DNA from 4 places in the Streptomyces sp. NPDC054975 genome. Region 1 is predicted to be linked to each of the others. Evidence: riboswitches for the same ligand, from Rfam matches in the RefSeq annotation. Region 1 holds a riboswitch; each other region holds the start of a gene.
The links. A riboswitch is a leader RNA that binds a small molecule or an ion and turns the genes downstream of it on or off. The one in region 1 is predicted to bind cyclic di-AMP.

Region 1 (4,074 bases):
GGCTTCAGCCAGCTGTACTTGAGGATCCCGGTCGTCGCGCCGAGCCGCTGCGAACAGTACGAGCAGTCCTCGGGGCACAGCCCCGACTTCAGATTGACGAGATAGTTCAGCTTCACGCGCCGCCCGAACCACTGACGGCGCACCTTGCCCGCCGCGGCCACCACATCGAGCAGTTCGTCGTCGGAGGTCGCCAGCACGGCGAGCGCTTCTTCACGGCTCGGCAGCTCGCGCCGCAGCCCCTTGTCCACCAGCGTGTTCAGCAGGTCCATAAGGGCTGATCCTTGCCTACGGCACACCCCGTGGCCAAGGAGGATCTGAACAAACGCGCCCTTTTGACGTGTGTGGATGACCACACCCTGTCCCCGGGCGTGGACGGTTAGGGTCTGTGCGCTGCCTACAAAAGGATCTGCCCCATGTACCGGGACGAGGACACCCGCCGGACCCCGTTCGACTGGACCGACGCCGAGGCGCGCCGCCGCGCGGAGGCGGGGCTCGTCCGGACCCTGAGGCCCCGGCCCGCCGAGTCGGAGCTGCTCGACCTGGCGAGCAACGACTACCTCGGCCTGACCCGCCGCCCCGAGGTCACGGAGGCCGCGGCCGAGGCGGCCCGCCGCTGGGGCGCGGGATCCACCGGCTCGCGACTGGTCACCGGTACCACCCGGCTGCACGCCCGGCTCGAACGCGAACTCGCCGAGTTCTGCGGTTTCGAGGCGGCCCTCGTCTTCTCCTCCGGCTACACCGCCAACCTCGCCGCTCTCACGGCGCTGAGCGGCCGCGACGCGCTGATCGTCTCCGACGCCGGCAACCACGCCTCGATCGTGGACGGCTGCCGGCTCTCGCGCGCCGAGACGGCCGTGGTCCCGCACGCCGACCCCGAGGCGGTTCGCAAGACCCTCCAGACCCACCCGGACCGCCGGGCGCTCGTGGTCTCCGACTCCGTCTTCTCGGTGGACGGCGACCGGGCCCCGCTGCCCGCACTGGCCGAGGCGTGCCGGGCGCACGGCGCCGGGCTTGTCGTGGACGACGCCCACGGCCTGGGCGTGCTCGGCGACGGAGGCCGGGGCGCCCTGCACGCCGCCGGACTCGCGGGCGACCCGGACGTGGTGGCCACCCTCACCCTCTCCAAGTCGCTGGGCAGCCAGGGTGGAGCCGTCCTCGGTCCGGCCCGGGTCGTCGAGCACCTGGTCAACGCGGCCCGTACGTTCATCTTCGACACCGGGCTCGCCCCGGCCGCCGTCGGCGCCGCCCTGGCGAGCCTGCGGTTGATCCAGGGCGACCCCGGCCTCGCCGAGCGCGCCAGGGCCGTCGCCACGACGCTGCACCGGAGGCTGGACGAGGCCGGGCTGACCGCCGTACGTCCCGACGCCGCCGTCGTCTCCGTCCGCGCGCCGTCGCCGGAGGCGGCGCTGCGGTGGGCCGCCGACTGCCGGGAGCAGGGGATCGCCGTCGGCTGTTTCCGGCCGCCGTCCGTCCCCGACGGCATCTCGCGGCTGCGGCTCACGGCCCGCGCGGACCTGACGGACGCGCAGATCGAACAGGCCGTCACCACCATCGTGCGGACGGCGCCGCCCGCCGAGCACTGAGCGCGTCCCAAATACGGTCTCTCGTAGCAGAGTTCACCGCTTCGAGCGACAAATATGCACATATCTTGGTGGATCGCCGCCCAGGGCGGCACGATCGGTGGCAGTCTGACGCGAAGTGCAATCCGGGCCGGGCCCGGTGGGAAAGGGACAGCGTTGCCATGGCAGACCACCAGGAAGCAACCGTCACTCTGCCGAGCGATCCCGCCTCGGTGTCCGCCGCCCGAAGATATGTCGCCGACGTCCTCGGCGGGTGGGGGCTCGCAGGCGGCAGCGACACCGCCGACACGGTCCGGCTGATCGTCTCGGAGCTGGCCACCAACGCCGTCCAGCACACCTTCGGACAGTCGCCCACCTTCACCGTCGACATCCGCCTGGAGCGCGAGGAGCAGCTCCACATCGGCGTGACCGACAGCCATCCCCGCTGGCCGAAGCGGCTCCCGGCGGCCGTGCAGCAGGACAACGGACGCGGGATGGTCATCATCCGGATCCTGACGGCCGAGGCCGGCGGCCGGCTCTCGGTCACCCCGACCGACGAGGGCGGCAAGACGGTCTGGATCAACCTGCCGTGGACCGCCCCCGCCGCCGCGGAGGGGTACGGCGGCGCCACCGTACCCCCGCTCGCGTCGGACCGGACGGGGCGTCAGCGCACCCGGCCGTAATACACCTTGGACGACCAGATCTTGTCGAGCTTCACCCAGGAGCCCTTCTTGGGCGAGTGCCAGATCTTGCCGCCACCGGCGTAGATCCCCACGTGGTACACCCTTCCACCCGAGTGGAAGAAGACCAGGTCCCCCTTCTGCCTGCTGGACGCGGAGATGTGCCGGGTCTTGTTGTACTGCTGCTGCGCGGTACGAGGCAGCGACTTGCCCGCCTTCTTGTACGAGTAGAGCGTGAGCCCCGAGCAGTCGAACCGGGTCGGTCCGGACGCTCCGTACTTGTAGGGCGATCCCTTCTTCGAAGCCGCGATGTTCAGCGCCTTGCCGGCGTACGACGTCGCGGCCTGGGCCTCCGGTGCGGCACCTGGTGCCAGCATCGTGCCGCCGAGGGCGGCGAGGGTGAGAGCCGAGACGGCTCCGGCCCGGGACAGCACGGACGGGACATGAATCTGCGCAGTCATGCGCAACCCTTCGTCAGCCGCCTGTGAAGGATGACCTGTCGGGTTCGGACTGGCGAAGTTGCCCGGCCGCGGTCGCGGCTTCACCCCGAGGAACGGCCACACTGGCCGGCCGTCCCGTACTGCTCGGGTCCTCCACTCCTGCCGATCCACTCCTGTCGACCAGACATCCGGGACAGCGGCAGGACTCGGCGTCCGCCCGGACCGCCCCGCCGCGGTGGCGGGGGCTTGTCGTCGTGAGGGATCTTGACCCAGACCCAGGGTGAAATCCGAGCCGAAACGGCGTTATGTGAGGCTCCTCACGACTGATCCATTCGGGTGGACAGGCATGTTTCGTGATCGTCGCAGGTTTGGCCGACGAGTCCCGGACCAGGGGTGGAACGCCTGATTCCGCCAGATGTGTACACCTGTTGCGCAACTCACCCCGCGCATATGTCGATTCGTCGACTACGCCGAACGGGGGAGCGATTCTGCGCCTGTGCTGGTCCGAGTGGACCTCGACACGACACGACGGAATGTCAACTTGTCGGTGTCCCCGGGACAGTGACGCGATCGGATCTACGCTCGCCGTCCAACACCCGCAGCGCGCGGGCCAATGTCTCCGCGTGCACCTCGCTCTCCCCGCGCGCATGCATCGCCGTCAGTGCGTCGCGCAGCGCGTTCGCCCGCCCCACCAGGGCCTGAGCCGCGCGCAGCGCCCCATACGTATGCGATGCCCTGGATGGATTGATGCGACCCAGCAGGTCGACCACTTCGAGATAGGCGTCGATGAACTCGCCCTCGGCGCGCGTCAGGGCGGGCAGGGGCGGCAGCTCGGGAACCATCGGACGCTCACCTTCCCCCGGCGCCGCCCGACGCCCCACGGTTCTGAATCACGTGGTCCACCAGGCCGTACGCGGTGGCGGCCGGCGCGTCGAGGACGGTGATCCGGTCGATGTCGGCGTCGATCCGCTCGCGGGGCTGCCCGGTGTGCGTGACCAGCATCCCGGCCAGCATCGCGCGCAGCCGAATCAATTCCCGTGCCTGGATGTCGAGATCGCTCGGCTGCCCCTGCAACGGCTCGTCCGTCGCGGGCTGCTGGAGCACGACCCGGGCGCCGGGCAGCGCGAGCCGCTTGCCGGGCGCGCCGGCCGCGAGCAGCACGGCGGCGGTCGAGACGGCCTGCCCGAGGCACGTGGTCTCCACGTCGCAGGTGACGACCTGCATCGTGTCGTAGATCGCGGACATGGCGCTGATCGAGCCGCCGGGGGAGTTGATGTAGAGCGCGATGTCCCGGTCCGGATCGGCGTACTCCAGGTGCAGGAGCTGCGCGATGACGTCGTTGGCCGAGGTCTCGTCGATGGGGGTGCCGAGGAAGACGATCCGTTCCTCGAGCAG
Region 2 (4,074 bases), on a different contig from region 1:
GACAGCGGTCCCGGCGCTACCGAGGTGCCCGGCCGCCGGCCCGGCTCGACGGCCGGACCGTCGTGGTCGTCGACGACGGCATGGCGACGGGCGCCACGGCGGTCGCCGCCTGCCGGGTCGTGCGGGCCCAGGGGGCCGCGCGGATCATCCTCGCGGTGCCGGTCGCGCCGGCCGACTGGCGGGAGCGGATCGGCCGGGAGGCGGACGAGGCCGTCAGCGTCCACGAACCGGAGTTCTTCTACGCGATCGGCCAGTTCTACCAGGACTTCTCACAGACCCCGGACGAGGAGGTCATCGCCTGTCTGGAGCGCCACCACGCCGGGCAGGGCCAGGGCGGCGAGAGCCCGGAGGTGCGCATTCCGGCCGGGGAGGTGGAGGTCGCGGGCCACCTGGTCGTGCCCGACGGTGCCCCGGGGATCGTGGTGTTCGCCCACGGCAGCGGCAGCAGCCGGCACAGCCCCCGCAACCGGGCGGTCGCCGAGAGCCTCAACCGGGCCGGGCTCGGCACGCTCCTCTTCGACCTGCTCACCGAGGAGGAGGCGGCCGACCGTGCCAACGTCTTCGACACCGAACTGCTGGCCGGCCGGCTGGCCAGGGCCACGTACTGGCTGGGTGGACGGCCCGGTCTCGACGGGCTGCGGACCGGCTACTTCGGCGCCAGCACCGGTGCCGCTGCCGCCCTCTGGGCCGCGGGCGACCCGCTGTCCGGGGTGGCCGCCGTGGTCTCCCGAGGTGGTCGCCCGGACCTGGCGGGCCCCCGCCTCGCGCAGGTGCGCGCCCCCACCCTGCTGATCGTGGGAGGCAACGACCCGCTCGTGCAGGACCTGAACGAGGACGCCCGCAGCCGGCTGCGGTGCGAGAACCAGCTCGTCGTCGTCCCCGGCGCCGGGCACCTCTTCGAGGAGCCCGGCACGCTGGAACAGGTCGGCGAACTCGCCGCGAACTGGTTCGCCGACCACTTCTAGGAGCTGCCCGCGCGGCGGGCAGTCGCCGGTCAGTACGGCCCGTCGACGTTGTCGATGGAGCCGTAGCGGTCCGCCGCGTAGTTGCAGGCGGCGGTGATGTTGGCGACCGGGTCGTAGAGGTCCATCGAGGTACCGGGCACGTGGTACGCGAGGAACGTCGGCTCGATCACCTGGAGCAGACCCTTGGACGGGGTGCCCTTGGCGGCGTTGGAGTCCCAGTTGTTGATGGCCTGCGGGTTGCCGGAGGACTCACGCATGATGTTGCGCTGGATCCCCTCGTACGAACCGGGGATGCCGTACTTCTGCATGATGTCCAGCGACTCGCGGATCCAGCCGTCGAGGTCGTTGGTGTAGCTCTTCGCGACCGTCTTGGCCGCCGGCGCGGCGGCCTTCTTCGCGGGGGCCGCCTTGGCCGGAGCGGCGCTGCGCTGCTGCGAGCGGTCGGCCCGGTCCGTACTCGTCGTACGGGCCGGGGCCTTCGGCTTCTGCGGGGCGGCGGCCTTTCCGCGGAGCGTCAGTTCCAGACCGGGGTGGATAAGTGACGGGTTGTCACCCACCGCGGCGCGATTGGTCTTGTACAGAGCCTTCCAGCCGCCCTGCACATTCTGCTCCTGAGCGATCACCGAAAGGGAATCACCGCGGGTGACGGTATAGGTGGTGGCGGCTGATTTCGGCGCGGCCGGAACGGATTCCACGATCTTCGTCGGCGCGCTGAGAACGGTCTTCTCGACGGAGGCGATCGCGGGAGCCGAGCTGGGCGCGGCGTGCGCGGTGGCCGTGCCGACCAGGGGCAGGGCCAGGGCGGCGCCGCCGGTGCTCGCGAGGGCGAGACCGCGGGTCAGGGGCCTTTTCTTGGGGCGCCGGTGCTTACCGTGTGCGGGCATGATGCAGTCCTCTCCGGCGCCTGCGGGGTGAGCTGTCGGGTTCGGGCTGGAGATGCCCGGCCGCGCATGCGCGACTTCACCCCGAGCCGTGCCGGAAATCCGGACCGGCGAAATGGTGGGTCCCCCGCTCCTGCCTTCGGGTGAATGAGCGGTGTTTTCGGACGGTGGCAGGATTCGGCGATCCGTCCGGGTCGAGGTGACCGTAGGCGAGAAATGTCGACCGAAACAAGACGTCGAATGCGCGGTTTATTCACGGATGAGTTCCGTGCACCGCGCGGCGCGCCTAACTTCCTTGCCCGACAAGGGGAGGGGCCGGTCGAGGAGGTCGTCGAAACGCTCGGCGTGATTCACCTCACCCGCCCTCTCATATCGGACATGCGGGGAAATGCGACCGAGTTGAGAAATCGGGCACAAGGGGCGGTAAAGCCGCTTGTGCCCGATTTGATCGGAAGTGTGGGCGTGCGTACGTCAGCCGGTGATACTCGGGGCGCCCGTCTCGATGTGGCCGGTGTAGCGGCGCGACCAGGTGCCGTCGATGTCGGCCAGGATCGTGAAGTCGTACCAGCCCTCGTGGTAGGCCACGGCGTTGAAGAAGTCCTCGCGCGAGGAGTTCGCCGGCACCGTGTACGTCCACGGCCCGTCCGTGCGGTAGGCGTTCGAGCGGATGGTGAAGGTCACCGGCCCGGCCGAGGTGTTGGACAGCTTGAAGAAGATCGCCGTCCTGCCGGTGCCCGGCTCGGTCGCGAACCGCGCCGCCACCTCGATCGCCTTGCCCGCCTTGGACGCGTCTCCGATGAAGCGCCGCAGGAAGCGGTTGGGACCCATCATCGAGATGTCGTACTTGCCCGAACCGGACCCGGTCCCGATGTTGAAGAAGTCCGTGGACGTCGTCCCCGGGTCGACCGTGTACTGCCAGGCGGCCGTGTCCCGGTGCTGGTGCGGGTGGATCGTGACATGCGCGGCACGCTTCGCCTGCGCGCCCTGGTTCGTCATCGAGAACCAGGCGAGGATCTTGCCCGACGCCCCGAACTCGAACCGGTCGAGGTTTCCGTTGACCTGGTACGGCAGGGCGCGCGCCGGGCGCGTCCCGGACTCCTGCGCCGGCAGGGCGTTGTCCTGCGGCACCGGGTTGGGCAGCGGGCCGCAGGTCGACTGCCCGATGACCTTGGCGGTGGACGGGAGACCCGAGGGGACGCCGTACACCGGGCGCGTGAAGTCGAAGACGCCCGTCAGGTCACCGGTGACCTTCCGCCGCCAGGCGCTGATGTTCGGGCAGGTGGCAGGGGTGCCGAGGGCGGCTGTCCAGGTCTCCATGAAGCGCAGGACGGAGGTGTGGTCGAAGACCTCCGAGCTGACCCACCCGCCGCGCGTCCAGGGCGACATGACGAGCATGGGGACCCGGAAGCCCAGGCCGATCGGCACACCGTCGAGGTACTCGCCGGGGGTGCCGGGCGGGGCGACCGGCGGCGGTACGTGGTCGAAGAAGCCGTCGTTCTCGTCGTAGTTGAGGAACAGTACGGTCGAGTCGAAGACCTCGGGGTTGGCCGCCAACGCGCGGTAGACCAGGTCGACGAAGTGCGCGCCGTCGCCGGGCGGGGCGTAGGGGTGCTCGGAGAACGCCTCGCTCGCCACCACCCAGGAGACCTGCGGAAGCGTGCCCGCGACCACGTCGGCACGGATCGCGGCGGCGATGTCGTCCGGAGTGGACCCGGTGACCTTCGGCACCGAGCCCATGCCCCGGTCGTACAGCGGATCGCCCGGCCGGGCGTCGGTGAACTTCTTGAAGTACGCGAGGCCGTTGTCGCCGTAGTTGTCCTGGGCGTTCTGGTAGACCTTCCAGCTCACGCCGGCCCGCTGGAGCGCCTCGGCGTACGTCTCCCAGGTGAGCCCGGACTCCTCGCCGCCGTCCTTGCTGGAGGCGTCGATCTTCCCGCTCCACAGGAACGTGCGGTTCGGGCCGGTGGCGCTGAGCGCCGAGCAGAAGTAGGCGTCGCAGACGGTGTAGTGGTCGGCCAGGGCGTAGTGGAACGGTATGTCACCGCGGTCGAGGTAGCCGAGGGTGCGGGTGTTGCCGACGCCCGTGACCCAGTTGTCCATCCGGCCCTTGTTCCACGCCGCGTGCTGCGAGATCCAGCTGTGCGGAAGGTCGCCGTTGCACTGGGCGAGGGTCTCCCCGTCGACACCGCCCGCCGGCGGGGTCGCGCTCAGCTTCCACGGGTACTGGC
Region 3 (4,074 bases), on a different contig from region 1:
TACGCCACCCGCACCGACATCGTGCGCGTGCACCCCGGCGAGGAGTGGCTGCACGTCCTCGACGGGCAGGTGCGCCTCGCGCTCGGCGACGCCGTCCATGTCCTGGACCCCGGAGACAGCGCGCACTTCGACTCGCTCACCCCGCACCGCATCGGCGCCGTCGGCCGCGGCGGGGCCGAGCTGCTCTTCGTCCACACGCTGATGCAGAGCCCCGCCGCCGAGCTGTGCCTCGGTGACGGCGCCCCGCATCCGCGCTGAGCCCTTCAGAAAGGACCGATATGTCCGAGAAGCCCGCACCGGTGACCGGCGAGGAGCGCGAGGCCGGCAAGTTCCCCAAGGGGCTGGTGCTCCGCCTCTTCGCGTACCTCGTGGCCGGACACCTCTTCGCCGGCTTCCTCTACCTGCTGTTCACTCTCGGCGGGCAGAACCCGTAGCGGACGGGGGCTCGCTCACGCCTCCGTGACGAGGCGCTCGCGCAGCCGCGCCCGGGTCTCAGGGGTGAGCTTCAGGCCGGTGGTGAGGTAGTTCTCGGCCGTTCCCCAGGTCTGCTCCATCGTCTCGAACGCAGCCCGCAGGTACTCCACCCGCGCGTCGAACAGCGGGCTGATCAGCTCCATCACCTCGGGCGCCATCGCGTTCGCGGAGGTGGAGCTGCGGCGCACCTTGTAGCGGCGGTGCGGGTCGTTCGACTTCACGTAGTCCGCCTCGATCGCCTCGCGCTCCACGCCCACCGCGAGCAGCGAGATGGCGATGGAGAGGCCGGCCCGGTCCTTGCCGGCCGCGCAGTGCATGAGCGCCGGGACGCTGTCCTCGGCGAGCGCGTGCAGGATGCGGCCGTGCTCCGCCGTCCGCTCGGCAATCATCTTCCGGTACGAATCGGACATTCGGTCCGCGGCCTTGCCGTCGCCGAGAATGGCGCGGAGCTGCTCCAGCTCGCCGGAGCTGACGAGCTTCCAGAACTCCTTGCCGTCGGCCGGGTCGTTGAGCGGTATGTTCACATTTCGCACACCCGGCAGTTCGACGTCCGGGCCCTCGATCTTGATGTCGGCCTGATTGCGGAAGTCGAAGATCGTGTGCAGGCCCAGGGTGGAGAGAAACGCCGCGTCGTCCTCGGTGGCGTGGGCGAGGTGGCCGCTGCGGAAGAGGCGCCCGAACCGCACCGTACGGCCGTCCACGGTCGGCAGTCCGCCCACGTCCCGGAAGTTGCGTACCCCGGTGAGCTCGGGTTCGGTCGGCGAGATCTGGGGCAGCTGCTGCGTCACGGGTGCTCCTGAAGGTTGACGGACCGCGATCGGTTCCTGATCGATTCCTGGGGCAATCATCCCGGGTGTCCGGGGCCGTGCGCACCCCTGGGTAGGGGATTGGGTGTTCTGTCCGAATTGGCCCCTTCGGGATAACGCGCCCTTGTTTTAGGGGAGATGGGATTCGGGGCGTGAGCAGCGTCATAAAGGTGACGGACCGTGCCTGATCGTCCGGACCAATTTCCCTGCCTGAAAAGGAAATCGATCCTCCGTCGTCCACGGAGGGTGACCGGAATGCGGTGCGGATATCGCGCCCGGCAATTGCGATCGGAAACCCGTGGCTTGTTCGCCGCGACCCCGCTCGTCTAGCGTCACCGTCAATCCGGTCGGACCGCCGAATCCTGCCACCGTCCGGAATCCGCACCCATCCACGCCCGGCAGGAGCGGGGGACCCAGGTAAGTACGCCGCACCGGTCGATCCGGACGGCTCGGGGTGAAGCCGCGTGAGAACGCGGCCGGACATCTCCAGTCCGAACCCGACAGCTCACCTCGTAGGCGACGGAGAGGAATTCGCCATGCCCGCAAAGGGTAAGCATCGCCGTCCCAAGGTCAACCCGATCACGCGCGGATTCGTCGCTGCCGGCACCGGTGGCGCCGTCGTCGCCCTGCCGCTGTTCGGTGCGACCGGAGCCCACGCCGCCGAGAAGGCCGCGCCGACCGTGACGTCCGAGCAGGCCGTCGCCGCCGTCGCCGCCGCTCCCGCGAAGGCCCCTGCCGCCGCGAAGCCGAAGACGTACTCCGTCGTTCCCGGCGACTACCTGTCGAAGATCGCCGCCGAGCACGACGTCAAGGGCGGCTGGCAGAAGCTGTACGCCGACAACCGCCAGGTCGTCGGTGAGGACCCGTCGCTGATCCTGCCGGGCATGAAGCTCACCCTCGGCGCCAAGTCGACGGCCAAGGCCGCCCCGAAGGCCGCGGCCCCCAAGGCTGCTCCGAAGGCCGCGCCCAAGGCCGAGAAGAAGTCCTCCTCCGACGCGAGCGAGTCGCGCAGCTCCCGCTCCGCCGCACGCGACACGGCTCCCGCCCAGAACTCCGCCCCCGCGAAGTCCTCCTCCTCCGGCTGGGTCGCCCCGGTCTCCGGCGGCGTCTCCACCCCGTACCGGGCCTCCGGCTCGATGTGGTCCTCCGGCTACCACACCGGTGTCGACTTCATGGCCTCCTCCGGCACCTCGGTCAAGGCCGTCGGTGCGGGCACCGTCCACTCGGCCGGCTGGAGCGGCTCGTACGGCAACGAGGTCGTCATCCAGCACGCCGACGGCACGTACTCCCAGTACGCCCACCTCTCCTCCCTCTCCGTCTCCGCCGGCCAGACCGTGACCGGCGGCCAGGAGATCGGCCTCTCCGGCTCGACCGGCAACTCCAGTGGCCCGCACCTGCACTTCGAGATCCGTACCGGCCCGAGCTACGGCTCGGACGTCGACCCGCTGGCGTACCTGCGCCAGCACGGCGTCGGCATCTGACGGATTCGCGTCACCCGCAGCACCCCCAGGGGCCCGGCACTTCCGAGTGCCGGGCCCCTGGGGCGTATTCCGGCTTGGTGGAATCTTGACCGGTGGCGTATCTCACGCAGCGTCAACCCCTCCTTACGGTCGCGTAGGTCACACCCATAAGGGAAAGATGTGCTCCCGTGGCAGACGATTCGAGATCAAGAGACATGCAGGCATTCGGGTCGTACGCGGCGATCGGGGACAGCTTCACCGAGGGCGTGGGAGATCCGGGGCCCGACGGGCAGTACGTCGGCTGGGCGGACCGCTTCGCGGTTCTGCTCGCCGACCAGTTGCCGGAGAACGACGCGTTCCGTTACGCAAACCTCGCCGTCCGGGGCCGGCTCCTCGACCAGATCGTGGCGGAGCAGGTCCCGAGGGCCAAGGAGCTCGCCCCCGACCTGGTGAGTTTCTGCGCGGGCGGCAACGACATCATCCGCCCCGGCACCGACCCGGACGATGTCGCCGAGCGCTTCGAGCGCGCCGTCGCCGACCTCACGTCGGCCGTCGGCACGGTGATGGTGACGACCGGCTTCGACACCCGCGACGTCCCGGTCCTCCGGCACCTCCGCGGCAAGATCGCGACCTACACCGCCCACGTCCGGGCCATCGCCGACCGGTACGACTGCCCGGTCCTCGACCTGTGGTCGCTCAAGTCCGTGCAGGACAGGCGGGCCTGGGACAACGACCGGCTGCACCTCTCGCCCGAGGGGCACACCCGGGTCGCGCTGCGCGCCGCCCAGGTCCTCGGGATGCCGGTGCCGGCCGACCCGGACCAGGCCTGGCCGCCGCTGCCGCCGAGGGGGACCCTGGAGGTCCGCCGCGACGACATCAACTGGGCCAAGGAGTACCTCGTGCCGTGGATCGGACGGCGCCTGCGCGGCGAGAGCTCGGGCGACCACGTGGCCGCCAAGCGGCCCGACCTCATGCCGCTCGGGGACCTCATGCCCCTGTGAACGACCCGTCGAGCGCGGCCGGGATCCGTTCCAGGACGCCGCCCGCGAACACGTCGTACAGCGGCAGCGTCTCCAGGTGGACATAGCCGATGTGGCAGTCGCAGACGGCGAGCGGGCAGGCCCGCGGGCGCAGTGCGGCGCGGTACGAACCGTCGTACAGGTTGCCCAGCTCGGCCTTGACGAAGTGACAGCGGCGCACGGTCCCGTCGCCGTCCACGGAGATCACCGACTCGCCGGTCCGGCAGGGCAGCCCGCCGGACCGGTGCGGATGGCGGCTGTACGGGAAGAGGGGGTCGAGGGCCGTCCAGCTCTCGGCCTCCTCGTCGGTGTACG
Region 4 (4,074 bases), on a different contig from region 1:
GCGCGCTTCGACGAACCGGACACGCTCGACCTGTCCCGGCGCGACAACCAACACCTCGGCTACGGGCACGGCATCCACTACTGCATCGGCGCCCCGCTCGCCCGGCTCGAAGGGCAGATCGCTCTCGGCACGCTCCTGACGCGCCTGCCGGACCTCCGTCTTGGTGCGGATCCGGCCGATCTGCGGTGGCGCGGCGGGCTCATCATGCGTGGATTGCGCACGCTTCCGGTGGAGTTCTCCCCTCGTTCCCCTTCCGCGTGAGCTGACACTCCGTCAAGACTGTGACTTTTACGTGATCTCCGCTGCATCGACTTGTGACTGACGTTCGAATGCCGCTACGTTCACCGTCACCTCAGCAGTCACGCGAAAGGCAGCTCCGCATGCGCTCCGGGAACGGACGACACCGCAGACCCCGCCAGGCCCCCGCCATCGTCGTCGCCGCAGGCGTGACGGGCTCGGCCCTCGCGCTTCCCCTGCTCGGGGCGGGTTCGGCCTCCGCCGCCGACGCGGCCACCTGGGACCGGGTCGCCGAGTGCGAGTCGGGCGGCCAGTGGAGCGCCCACTTCGGCAACGGGCTCTACGGCGGGCTGCAGTTCACCCAGGAGAGCTGGGAGCGTCACGGCGGTCTGGCGTACGCGCCGAGCGCGGACCTCGCCAGCCGTGCCCAGCAGATCGTGGTGGCCGAAAAGGCACTCGCCGCGGGTGACACGCAGTGGGCGACGTGCGCCCCGATCGCCGGGCTGACCAACGACGGCGTCAAGCCGGACGTCGTCCCCGGCCCCGCGGTCACGCCGAGCGAGCCGATCGGTCCGCTCCCGGAGTCCAACCGCACCCTCGGTCTCCCGGACGTCGTGGCTCCGCCCGAGGCGCTCGCAGGGCCCGAGACCACCCCGACTCCCTCCACGCCCTCCCCCTCCGTCACGCCGACCGCTCCCGGCACCGGCAAGCACCGGGGCGAGGCCGCCCCGGAGGAGACGGGCGAGACGACCGCGGCGGACAAGTCGCCCGAAACGGGCCGTCACGCCTCGCCGACCGACACTTCGACCGGCACCCCGACGGGCGCTCCGACCGACACGCCGGCAGCGGACGCCACCGACGAGGAGAAGGCCGCGAATCCGGGTAGTGAGGACACTGCGGACACTGCGGGCAAGAAGCCCTCCGAGGGCATCAAGGATGCTATCGGTGCATACACCGTCAAGCCCGGCGACAACCTCACCGAGATCGCCCAGCGGAACGACCTCCCCGGCGGCTGGGGCGCTCTCTACGACGCCAACCGGTCGACCGTCGGGGCCGATCCGAACCTCATCCTCCCTGGCCAGAGCCTCGATCTGACGATCGGAACGCCCGTGGAGACGGCCCCGAAGTAGGGGCGGTTCGGGGATGAATGTCCGGTTCTGTGCAAGTGAGACATGGGTCTCTTCGTCTCAACTGGCGTGTCTCGTCCGCAAACTCTCCTTCCGTCACCTCTCACCTGCGTAAACGCCCTTTGTCCCGGGGCAAGTACGGGCGTTTTGTCCCCCATGGACGTCTTTGAACTTCCCCCGGGTCTGTGTCTACGGTCGTCACCGCTCGCCACCGCGGGCCCCGTCGACCGAAACGCCGAATCCTGCCGTCGGCCGATGGGAACAGTCGTCGCGTCAAGCGCCGTAGGCAGGAGCGGGGGACCCAAGGTAAGTGCCGCCCCCGGCCGTTGAGACAGACGGCCGACGGACCGGCTTGGGGTGAAGCCGCGCGCTAGGTCGCGCGGCCGGGCAACTCACATCGGCCCGAACCCGACAGCTCACCTCGTAGGCGTCGGTGAGGAGAATCTCCATGCTGTTTTCCGCCAAGGGCAAACACCGTCGTCCCTCCAAGGCCACCCGCGCCGTCGCCCTCGCCGGTGTCGCCGGTGTCGCCGTCGCCGCCCCGCTGATGACCGCCGGCACCGCCTCGGCCGCCACCGTCTCCGAGTGGGACAAGGTCGCCCAGTGCGAGTCCGGTGGCAACTGGTCCATCAACACCGGCAACGGCTACTACGGCGGCCTGCAGTTCTCCAGCTCCACCTGGGCCGCCTTCGGGGGCACCGCGTACGCCGCGACCGCCGACCAGGCCTCCAAGTCGCAGCAGATCGCGATCGCCGAGAAGGTCCTCGCCGGTCAGGGCAAGGGCGCCTGGCCGAGCTGCGGCGTCGGCCTCTCCTCCGCCTCCCCGAACACCGGTGCCGTCGAGGAGGCGCCTGCCGCGCAGGCCGCCCCGAAGCAGGAGCGTCAGGCCGAGCAGCCGACGACCCGCAGCGAGCAGCGGACCGCCCCGAAGGCCGAGTCCAAGAAGACCGTCACCACCCCGACCGGCAAGAAGGTCAAGAAGGGCGACGGCGAGTACAAGGTCGTCTCCGGCGACACCCTGAGCACCATCGCCGCCGAGCACGACGTCAAGGGCGGCTGGGCGAAGCTCTTCGAGCTCAACAAGGACGTCGTCGAGGACGCCGACCTGATCTACCCGGGCCAGCAGCTTCACCTGAAGTGAGCCCGGCGGCTCGCGTGAGTCCGGCGGCTCACGCGAGCCCTACGACCCTCCCGCGGTGACCACCCCGGTCCGGAGCGCCTCTCCCCCGTGCGCTCCGGACCGGGGTTCCGCGCGTCCGGGGTGCCGTGAGGCGGGGGCACCCCATGGTTACCGCTGAGTAGTTCCGAGGCCTTTGGCCCCAGATGCGTGCCCTTGGGTCCTTTTTCGTCCCAGGGGGCGGGCGCCCGGCTGGCTGGAGCCCGCGAGCCGGTTAGGCTCTTGTCGCAAGGCCAAAGCGACCCTGCACCGCAAGCGTCACATCTAGCGTCACATCCCAGAAGGAGATGCTCGTGCCGTCCATCGACGTCGTCGTAGCCCGGGAAATCCTGGACTCCCGAGGCAACCCCACGGTCGAGGTCGAGGTCGGCCTCGACGACGGCAGCACCGGCCGTGCTGCCGTTCCGTCCGGTGCCTCCACCGGTGCGTTCGAGGCCATTGAGCTCCGTGACGGAGACAAGAACCGCTACCAGGGCAAGGGCGTCGAGAAGGCCGTCCTCGCCGTGATCGAGCAGATCGGCCCGGAGCTCGTCGGCTACGACGCCACCGAGCAGCGCCTCATCGACCAGGCCATGTTCGACCTGGACGCCACGGACAACAAGGCCTCCCTCGGCGCCAACGCCATCCTCGGCGTCTCCCTCGCCGTCGCGCACGCCGCGTCCGAGGCCTCCGACCTCCCGCTCTTCCGCTACCTCGGCGGCCCGAACGCGCACCTGCTGCCCGTTCCGATGATGAACATCCTGAACGGCGGCTCGCACGCCGACTCCAACGTGGACATCCAGGAGTTCATGATCGCGCCGATCGGCGCGGAGTCCTTCTCCGAGGCCCTGCGCTGGGGCACCGAGGTCTACCACACCCTCAAGTCCGTCCTGAAGACCAAGGGCCTGTCCACCGGCCTCGGCGACGAGGGTGGCTTCGCCCCGAACCTGGACTCCAACCGCGAGGCGCTCGACCTCATCGTGGAGGCCATCAAGCAGGCCGGCTACGTCCCGGGCAAGGACATCGCGCTGGCGCTCGACGTCGCCGCGTCCGAGTTCTACAAGGACGGCTCGTACGAGTTCGAGGGCAAGAGCCGCACGGCCGCCGAGATGACCGAGTACTACGAGGAGCTCGTCTCCGCGTACCCGCTGGTCTCCATCGAGGACCCGCTGTTCGAGGACGACTGGGACGGCTGGAAGGTCCTCACCGACAAGCTGGGCTCCAAGGTCCAGATCGTCGGCGACGACCTGTTCGTCACCAACCCGGAGCGCCTGGCCCGCGGCATCGAGGACGGCGCCGCCAACGCGCTGCTGGTCAAGGTCAACCAGATCGGTTCGCTGACCGAGACCCTGGACGCCGTCGAGCTGGCCCAGCGCAACGGCTTCAAGTGCATGATGTCCCACCGCTCCGGCGAGACCGAGGACGTCACCATCGCCGACCTCGCCGTCGCCACCAACTGCGGCCAGATCAAGACCGGCGCCCCGGCCCGCTCCGAGCGCGTCGCCAAGTACAACCAGCTCCTGCGCATCGAGGAGATCCTCGACGACGCGGCCG

Region 2: it holds a riboswitch for cyclic di-AMP, as region 1 does, so the genes downstream of both, ACWF79_RS05160 (transglycosylase SLT domain-containing protein) here and ACWF79_RS19685 (C40 family peptidase) in region 1, are expected to answer to the same signal.
Region 3: it holds a riboswitch for cyclic di-AMP, as region 1 does, so the genes downstream of both, ACWF79_RS02275 (M23 family metallopeptidase) here and ACWF79_RS19685 (C40 family peptidase) in region 1, are expected to answer to the same signal.
Region 4: it holds a riboswitch for cyclic di-AMP, as region 1 does, so the genes downstream of both, ACWF79_RS18155 (transglycosylase family protein) here and ACWF79_RS19685 (C40 family peptidase) in region 1, are expected to answer to the same signal.

Annotation. Positions count from the first base shown of each region.
Region 1 is NZ_JBSGWV010000020.1:103,876-107,949, reverse strand. Features, by position in the region: gene bioB (biotin synthase BioB) at 1-269, opposite strand, end outside; gene ACWF79_RS19695 (8-amino-7-oxononanoate synthase) at 414-1,583, shown strand; gene ACWF79_RS19690 (ATP-binding protein) at 1,742-2,242, shown strand; gene ACWF79_RS19685 (C40 family peptidase) at 2,224-2,700, opposite strand; cyclic di-AMP (ydaO/yuaA leader) riboswitch at 2,704-2,876, opposite strand; gene ACWF79_RS19680 (hypothetical protein) at 3,216-3,521, opposite strand; gene ACWF79_RS19675 (ATP-dependent Clp protease proteolytic subunit) at 3,529-4,074, opposite strand, start outside.
Region 2 is NZ_JBSGWV010000003.1:66,415-70,488, forward strand. Features, by position in the region: gene ACWF79_RS05155 (phosphoribosyltransferase family protein) at 1-965, shown strand, start outside; gene ACWF79_RS05160 (transglycosylase SLT domain-containing protein) at 995-1,849, opposite strand; cyclic di-AMP (ydaO/yuaA leader) riboswitch at 1,852-2,010, opposite strand; gene ACWF79_RS05165 (phosphocholine-specific phospholipase C) at 2,318-4,074, opposite strand, start outside.
Region 3 is NZ_JBSGWV010000001.1:494,317-498,390, reverse strand. Features, by position in the region: gene ACWF79_RS02290 (helix-turn-helix domain-containing protein) at 1-258, shown strand, start outside; gene ACWF79_RS02285 (DUF6126 family protein) at 279-434, shown strand; gene ACWF79_RS02280 (tyrosine-protein phosphatase) at 450-1,262, opposite strand; cyclic di-AMP (ydaO/yuaA leader) riboswitch at 1,657-1,812, shown strand; gene ACWF79_RS02275 (M23 family metallopeptidase) at 1,817-2,761, shown strand; gene ACWF79_RS02270 (SGNH/GDSL hydrolase family protein) at 2,929-3,741, shown strand; gene ACWF79_RS02265 (STM4011 family radical SAM protein) at 3,728-4,074, opposite strand, start outside.
Region 4 is NZ_JBSGWV010000018.1:25,740-29,813, forward strand. Features, by position in the region: gene ACWF79_RS18145 (cytochrome P450 family protein) at 1-261, shown strand, start outside; gene ACWF79_RS18150 (transglycosylase family protein) at 381-1,367, shown strand; cyclic di-AMP (ydaO/yuaA leader) riboswitch at 1,633-1,809, shown strand; gene ACWF79_RS18155 (transglycosylase family protein) at 1,813-2,505, shown strand; gene eno (phosphopyruvate hydratase) at 2,835-4,074, shown strand, end outside.